DNA from 2 places in the Carboxydocella thermautotrophica DSM 16521 genome. Region 2 is predicted to be linked to the other one. Evidence: riboswitches for the same ligand, from Rfam matches in the RefSeq annotation. Region 2 holds a riboswitch; the other holds the start of a gene.
The links. A riboswitch is a leader RNA that binds a small molecule or an ion and turns the genes downstream of it on or off. The one in region 2 is predicted to bind glycine.
Positions count from the first base shown of each region.

Region 1: it holds a riboswitch for glycine, as region 2 does, so the genes downstream of both, B5D20_RS02885 (pyridoxal-phosphate-dependent aminotransferase family protein) here and gcvT (glycine cleavage system aminomethyltransferase GcvT) in region 2, are expected to answer to the same signal.

Region 1 covers NZ_FUXM01000004.1:89,932-93,340, reverse strand. Annotated here, with positions in the region: gene pdxS (pyridoxal 5'-phosphate synthase lyase subunit PdxS) at 1-91, shown strand, start outside; gene pdxT (pyridoxal 5'-phosphate synthase glutaminase subunit PdxT) at 93-662, shown strand; glycine riboswitch at 840-938, shown strand; T-box leader at 1,041-1,267, shown strand; gene B5D20_RS02885 (pyridoxal-phosphate-dependent aminotransferase family protein) at 1,339-2,484, shown strand; gene serA (phosphoglycerate dehydrogenase) at 2,531-3,409, shown strand, end outside.
Region 2 covers NZ_FUXM01000007.1:68,418-71,826, forward strand. Annotated here, with positions in the region: gene B5D20_RS04545 (ABC transporter permease) at 1-414, shown strand, start outside; gene B5D20_RS04550 (ABC transporter ATP-binding protein) at 416-1,477, shown strand; glycine riboswitch at 1,530-1,631, shown strand; gene gcvT (glycine cleavage system aminomethyltransferase GcvT) at 1,808-2,905, shown strand; gene gcvH (glycine cleavage system protein GcvH) at 2,912-3,289, shown strand; gene gcvPA (aminomethyl-transferring glycine dehydrogenase subunit GcvPA) at 3,310-3,409, shown strand, end outside.

The sequences.
Region 1 (3,409 bases), on a different contig from region 2:
GGAAGTTTCTAAAGACCTGGGTGAGCCCATGGTCGGGATCGATATTTCCACTATTACTCCAGAAATGAGAATGCAGGATCGGGGCTGGTAAAATGAAAATCGGGGTATTGGCTCTGCAGGGTGCTTTTCGGGAGCACCGGCTGGTGCTGGAAAAACTGGGTGTGGAAGTTGTTGAAGTACGTAAAAAGGAGCAATTGGCAGAGCTGGCGGGGCTGGTAATCCCCGGAGGTGAATCAACTACCATCGGCAAATTGATGGTGGATTTTGGCCTGCTCTCCGAAATCAAGGAGCGTTTTCAGCAGGGGATGGCGGTTTTTGGAACCTGTGCCGGCTTGATTCTGCTGGCAACCGAGATTATGGGCAGTGAACAGCCGCGGCTGGGCTTGATGGAGATGACTGTCAAGCGCAATGCCTATGGTCGACAGGTGGACAGCTTTGAAGTGGATTTGCCGGTTCCCGCTATCGGAGCACAGCCCCTGCGGGCGGTTTTCATCCGGGCCCCCTACATTGAACGAGTTGGTTCCGGGGTTGAGGTAATGGCTACCTTCCAGGACAAGATCGTCCTGGCCCGACAGGGCAAGGCGCTGGCGGCGGCTTTCCATCCCGAGCTGACCGAGGATTATCGTTTGCATCAGTATTTTGTGGATTTGTGTAAAAAATAAGTGAATGTCACTTGACATAAGACATTTGTCTTCGTATAATTGTAAACAAAAATGAATACAGCTTCTGGATGAAGGTTGCAGAAGAAGGTAACGGGGTTTACCCGTTACCGCCGAAGGGGCAAGGCGGTATTATGCCGCTCAAACTCTCAGGTGGCTTTTGAGCCAGGTACTGTAACCGGACAGACCTCTGGAGAGACCTGGCAAGACCGGGCGCCGAAGGAGCAAGCCTGCCAGCCGGCAGGTCAATCTCTCAGGCAAAAGGACAGGGAGCGACAGGATGCGTTTGTGGCTTCGTTTACCCTTTTAGCAGCAGTGACCAGAGGACCAATCAGGAGATTGGTCCTTTCTTATAATTCCATCTAACCATCATCTCATAAGGGTAACCCGTTGAAAGGGAACATAGGCAGGAAACAGGCAAGAGAGCCGGTGGTTGGTGCGAACCGGTCCTGGGAACTGCTGAATCCGCCCTGGAGGGGATCCACCGAAGGGCCGTGGCCTGGTAAGTGGATACGGTGGCGCCGTTATCGCATCGAGAGGGTCAAGGGGATATTATTGCCTTTTGGCCAATTAGGGTGGCAACGCGGGAACAAGCTCTCGTCCCTAAAGCTGAGGCTTTATGGATGAGAGCTTTTCTATTTATAATAATCATCTAAATCCGGGAGAGGGGTTGATTTTAATGTTGCAGGACAAAAAGTATCTAATGATTCCTGGGCCGACACCTATTCCACCGGCGGTCCAGCAGGCCATGATTCGGCCCATGATCGGTCACCGCAGTGGGGACTTTGCCAAACTGCACGAACGGCTGATTAAAAAGGCCAAACAGGTTTTTCAGACTGAAAAGGACCTGTTTATTCTCACCCAGTCCGGTACGGGGGGACTGGAAACGGCAGTGGCCAATGTGATCAGCCCTGGGGACAAGGTACTGGCCCTGGTTACCGGTAACTTCGGCGAGCGTTTTGCCAAAATCGCCCGTTTATACGGAGCAGAGGTAGATGCTCTGGAGTTCCCCTGGGGTGAAGCCATTGATTTGAAACAGGTAGAGGAAAAGCTGGCTACCAATCAGTACCGGGCCGTGCTGGCTACCCACAATGAGACTTCCACCGGTGTTACCAATGATATCGGGGGTCTGGGAGCCCTGGTGGCCAAAACCGATGCTGTCCTGCTGGTGGATGCCGTCAGCTCCATGGGCGGGATGGATATCCGCACTGATGAATGGCAGGTGGATATCATGGTTACCGGTAGCCAGAAGGCCTTGATGTTGCCGCCGGGGCTGGCTCTGGTCAGTGTCAGTGAAAAGGCCTGGCAGGCTATGGAGACGGCCAAAGCTCCCCGTTTCTACTTCTGCCTGAAGCAGGCCAGAAAAAATATGGCGGAGTGGAATACCGCCTGGACTCCCAATGTTACCCTCTTTTACGGGCTGGAAGCTGCTCTGGACATGATCCTGGCGGAAGGCTTACCGGAAGTCTTTGCCCGGCATGCCCTTATGACAAAAGCTACCCGGGCCGCTATCAGAGCACTGGGCCTGGAGTTGCTGGCTGCTGATGAAGTAGCTTCCCATACTGTAACTGCTGTTAAGGGCAATGACCAGCTCAATACCGAAGACCTGCGCAAGGTATTGCGTACCAAATACGGGGTGACTTTTGCCGGTGGCCAGGGCAAACTGAAGGGCAAGATTTTCCGTATCGGCCACATGGGTTATGCCGATAAGCTGGATATTATCCTGGCTATTGGGGCGCTGGAAATGGCCCTGGTTGAAGTGGGCTATCCGGTACAGCTGGGTGCCGGTGTGGCTGCCGCCCAGAAGGTATTTCTGGAAGGGTAAGAGGTTTCGCAGTTAATGAAGTTAGATAAGGGGAAAGGGGATTTTTATGCGGATACTGGTCTTAGATGGTGTCAGTGAAAAAGGAATAGATATCTTGCGGGAACCCGGGTTTACTGTGGATGTTATCGAGGAAAAGCTGAGTGAGCAGCAACTGGTGGAGATGATTCCCGCCTATGATGCCGTGGTGGTGCGCAGTGCTACCAAGATCACTGCCCCCATTATTGCGGCGGGGGTAAACCTGAAGGTAATCGGCCGCGCCGGTGTCGGGGTAGACAATATCGATGTTCAGGCTGCTACTCAGCATGGTATTATTGTGGTCAATGCTCCCGATGGCAATACCATTGCCGCGGCTGAACACACTCTGGCCCTGATGCTGGCCCTGGCTCGCCATGTACCCCAGGCCAATGAGGCCTTGAAAAAGGGGAAATGGCTGCGCAAGGAATTTACCGGCGTGGAGCTGCGGGATAAAATCCTGGGGGTTATTGGGCTGGGGCGGATTGGTACCGCAGTGGCCAAACGGGCCCAGGGCTTTGCCATGAAGGTCATCGGTTATGACCCCTATATCACCCATGAGCGGGCCCGGGAAATCGGGGTGGAACTGGTGTCCCTGGAGGATGTCTATCGGGAAGCGGACTTTATCACCGTGCATTTGCCCAAAACCAAGGAAACGGTTAACCTGATTAACCGGGAAGCCCTGGCCAAAATGAAGCCGGGGGTACGGATTATCAATGTTGCCCGCGGTGGCATCATCAATGAACAGGATCTGTATGAGGCTCTGAAGACAGGTAAGGTGGCCGGAGCAGCGCTGGATGTCTTTGAAGTGGAACCCACGACGGAAAGCCCGTTGTTTGAACTGCCCAATGTGGTAGTTACCCCGCATCTGGGGGCATCTACCGAGGAAGCCCAGGTCAATGTGGCTCTGGAT
Region 2 (3,409 bases):
TTTCATCTTCTCTATACCCCTGCCGCCATGATTATCGCTCAGACTTTGATTGCTGCTCCTATCATTGTGGGGTTGACTATGGCCGCCATTCAACAGATTAACCCCAAATTGGTCTGGCAGCTGCAATCTTTAGGGGCGAGTCCTTTACATATTATCGGGATCCTGTTAAAGGAGGCCCGTTATTCCCTGCTGGCAGCAGTGATGGCAGGATTTGGGGCAGTGGTTTCGGAAGTAGGTGCTTCCATGATGGTAGGGGGCAATATCCAGGGGGAAACCCGGGTTTTAACCACAGCAACAGTAATGGAAGTAAGTAAAGGCAATTTTGGCCTGGCCATGGCTTTGAGTTTTGTTCTGCTATTTTTAAGTTATGGAGTAACCTATCTGCTCACCCTGTTGCAGCAAAGGAGAGGTTGAAATGGGCTGGCCGCTGTTACTGGAAAATCTACAGGTAAAGCGCGGGGGTAAGCTGGTACTTGCCGTGCCGCGCTTAGAGCTTGGAGCCGGGGAAATCATGGCGGTGCTGGGTCCCAATGGGGCAGGCAAAAGTACATTGCTGCTGACAGTGGCCGGGATCCTCTGTCCCAGCCAGGGCAGCATTCGCGCCGGGGAAATGGTCTGGGGCCCGGGCCGGGACCCTTATCAATGGCGCCAGGCGGTAACCCTGGTTTTTCAGGAGGCATTGCTGGTCAGTGGAACCGTACTGGATAATGTCACCCTGGGGCTGAAATTTCGTGGCCTATCTGCCCGGGAGCGGGAACAGCTGGCCGGGCCCTGGCTGGAACGGCTGGGCTTGACGGAGCTGGCCCGGCGCCGAGTTCAAGATTTAAGTGGAGGGGAAGCTCAGCGGGTAGCCCTGGCCCGTGCCCTGGTTCTTAAGCCCCAGGTGCTCTTGCTGGATGAACCTTTTGCCGCTGTGGATGCACCTACCCGTAGCCGTCTCCTGCGGGAATTGCGTCTGTTATTGAAAGAAACGGGCATCACCACCCTGTTCATTACCCATGACTTTCGGGAATTGCCGTTACTGGCTGACCGGGGGCTGGTACTGTTGCAGGGGCAAATGGCTCAGGTGGGAACGGTACGGGAACTGGCCGAACGGCCGGCTAGTGAGGCGATAGCTCGTTTTTTTGGGGTGGAAAATCTCTGGCCTACCGGAGGGAGTCTGCCGGGTTTAAAGGAACTGCCGCCCGGTCTGGGGGCTATTCCGGCCCGGTGCGTGCGAATCCTCGGCGCCAAACCGGCTGTAGCCGGTGAGAGCTGGCTTTGGCCTGGGAAGGTAAAATATGTGGAAGAACACTGGGATGGGGTTTACTATTGTCTCCTTTGTGAAGGACTGGAAGTTTGGGGCTGGGCAGATAACCAGCTGCGGCTGCAATTAGGGGAACAGGCCTGGGCAGTAATCAATAAAAAACAGTTACATTATATTGAAACCCGGAATAGCCTAAATTTTTTGTCAGATCAAGAAGGACTTCCGGGTTAGTTGGCGAATATATTATAAATGGAGACCTGCCTTGAAACTGAATATACGGGGGAGGAAGAGGTCGGGAGAGACCCTTAAAGGGCGCCGAAGGAGCAAGATGGGCGGTTGGCGGCCGCAGATCAAAACTCTCAGGCAAAAGAACTGACTTCAGACCCCACTCTGGAGAGCTTTCGGGTAGACTGCCAGGTTGCCCGAAACACCCAAGGGGAAGCCCGTAACTATTGCGGGTAATCTCTCAGGTAACCAGGACAGAGAAAAGCCAAAAAGGCTTGTCTCTGTCCTTTTTATTTGTCCCCATTGGCACATACTAATGTTAAGGAGGTGTTCCTGTTGGCAGAATTGAAACGCACTCCCCTTTATGAGTTGCATATAGCCGCCGGAGCGAAGATGGTGGATTTTGGGGGCTGGGAAATGCCGGTTCAGTACAGTGGCATTATCGATGAACACCAGACCGTCCGCCAGGCAGCAGGTCTCTTTGATGTCTCCCACATGGGGGAAATTACCGTTAAAGGCCCCGGGGCCCTGGCCTTTCTGGAAAAGTTGCTGCCCAACCAGGTGGCCAGGTTAGCAAAAGGGCAAATCCTCTATTCTCCCATGTGCTATGAACACGGTGGCACGGTGGATGACCTGCTGGTATACAAGGAGGATGAGGAGGAATATCTCCTTGTAGTCAATGCCGGCAATACTGATAAGGATTATGAATGGATCAAGCAGCTGGCCCCGGCAGGAGTGGAGGTGGAAAACATTTCCCATACTGTGGCCCAGCTGGCCATTCAGGGACCTCAGGCTACTGCGATCCTTAAGCCCCTTACTCCCGTTCAGTTAGATGCTATTCGCTACTACTGGTTCACCCGAGGTGAGGTTGCGGGCATACCCTGTATTATCTCCCGCACCGGCTACACCGGGGAGGATGGCTGGGAACTTTATTGTTCACCGGACCAGGCCAGGCAGCTCTGGCAAACCCTGCTTACGGCTGGACAGGATAAGGGTATTAAGCCTATCGGTTTGGGGGCCCGGGATACCCTGCGCTTTGAGGCTGCTATGCCTCTATATGGCCATGAACTGAGCGAAGATATTACACCCCTGGAAGCTGGCCTGAAGAGATTCATCGCCCTTGATAAACCGGAAGATTTCATCGGCAAGCCTGCTCTTACGGCCCAGGCTGAAGCAGGACTGAAGCGCAAGCTGGTAGGTCTGGAAATGGTAGAGCGGGGCATTGCCCGGCAGGGTTACCTGGTAGTCAACCAGGGACAGGAAATCGGGGTAGTAACCTCTGGAACCATGGCACCTACCCTGGGCAAGAATCTGGCCATGGCTCTGGTGGCTATAGAAGTAGCTCAACCTGGCCAGGAAGTGGCTGTATTAATTCGTAACAAGGAAGTAAAGGCAAAAATAACTAATTTGCCTTTTTATAAAAGAGGGAGGTAATTGAGTATGAGTAAGGTACTGGCAGACTTAAAGTATACCAAAGAACATGAATGGGTAAAAATCGAAGGCAATATTGCTACTATCGGCATTACAGATCACGCTCAGGAAGCCCTTGGCGACGTAGTTTTTGTAGATTTGCCGCCGGTAGGTACAGAAATCAGTGCTGGAGAAAGCTTCGGTACTGTGGAATCAGTAAAAGCCGTTTCAGATATTTATGCTCCTGTAACAGGCAAAGTGATAGAAGTAAACCAGGAGCTTATCGACGCCCCTGAAAAAATCAATGAAGATGCCTATGCTGCCTGGATGGTCAAGGTGGAAATCAGCGAAGAACCGGCGGATTTGCTGACTGCTGACGAATACGAAGAATTGCTGGCCAACGAATAAGAGCGAGGGGGCATAACCGCATGTATATACCGCATACCGAGGCTGAGCGGCGGGAAATGCTGGCCGCTATGGGAGTGAACAGTATTGAGGACTTGTTTGCTGACATTCCGGCGGAAGTGA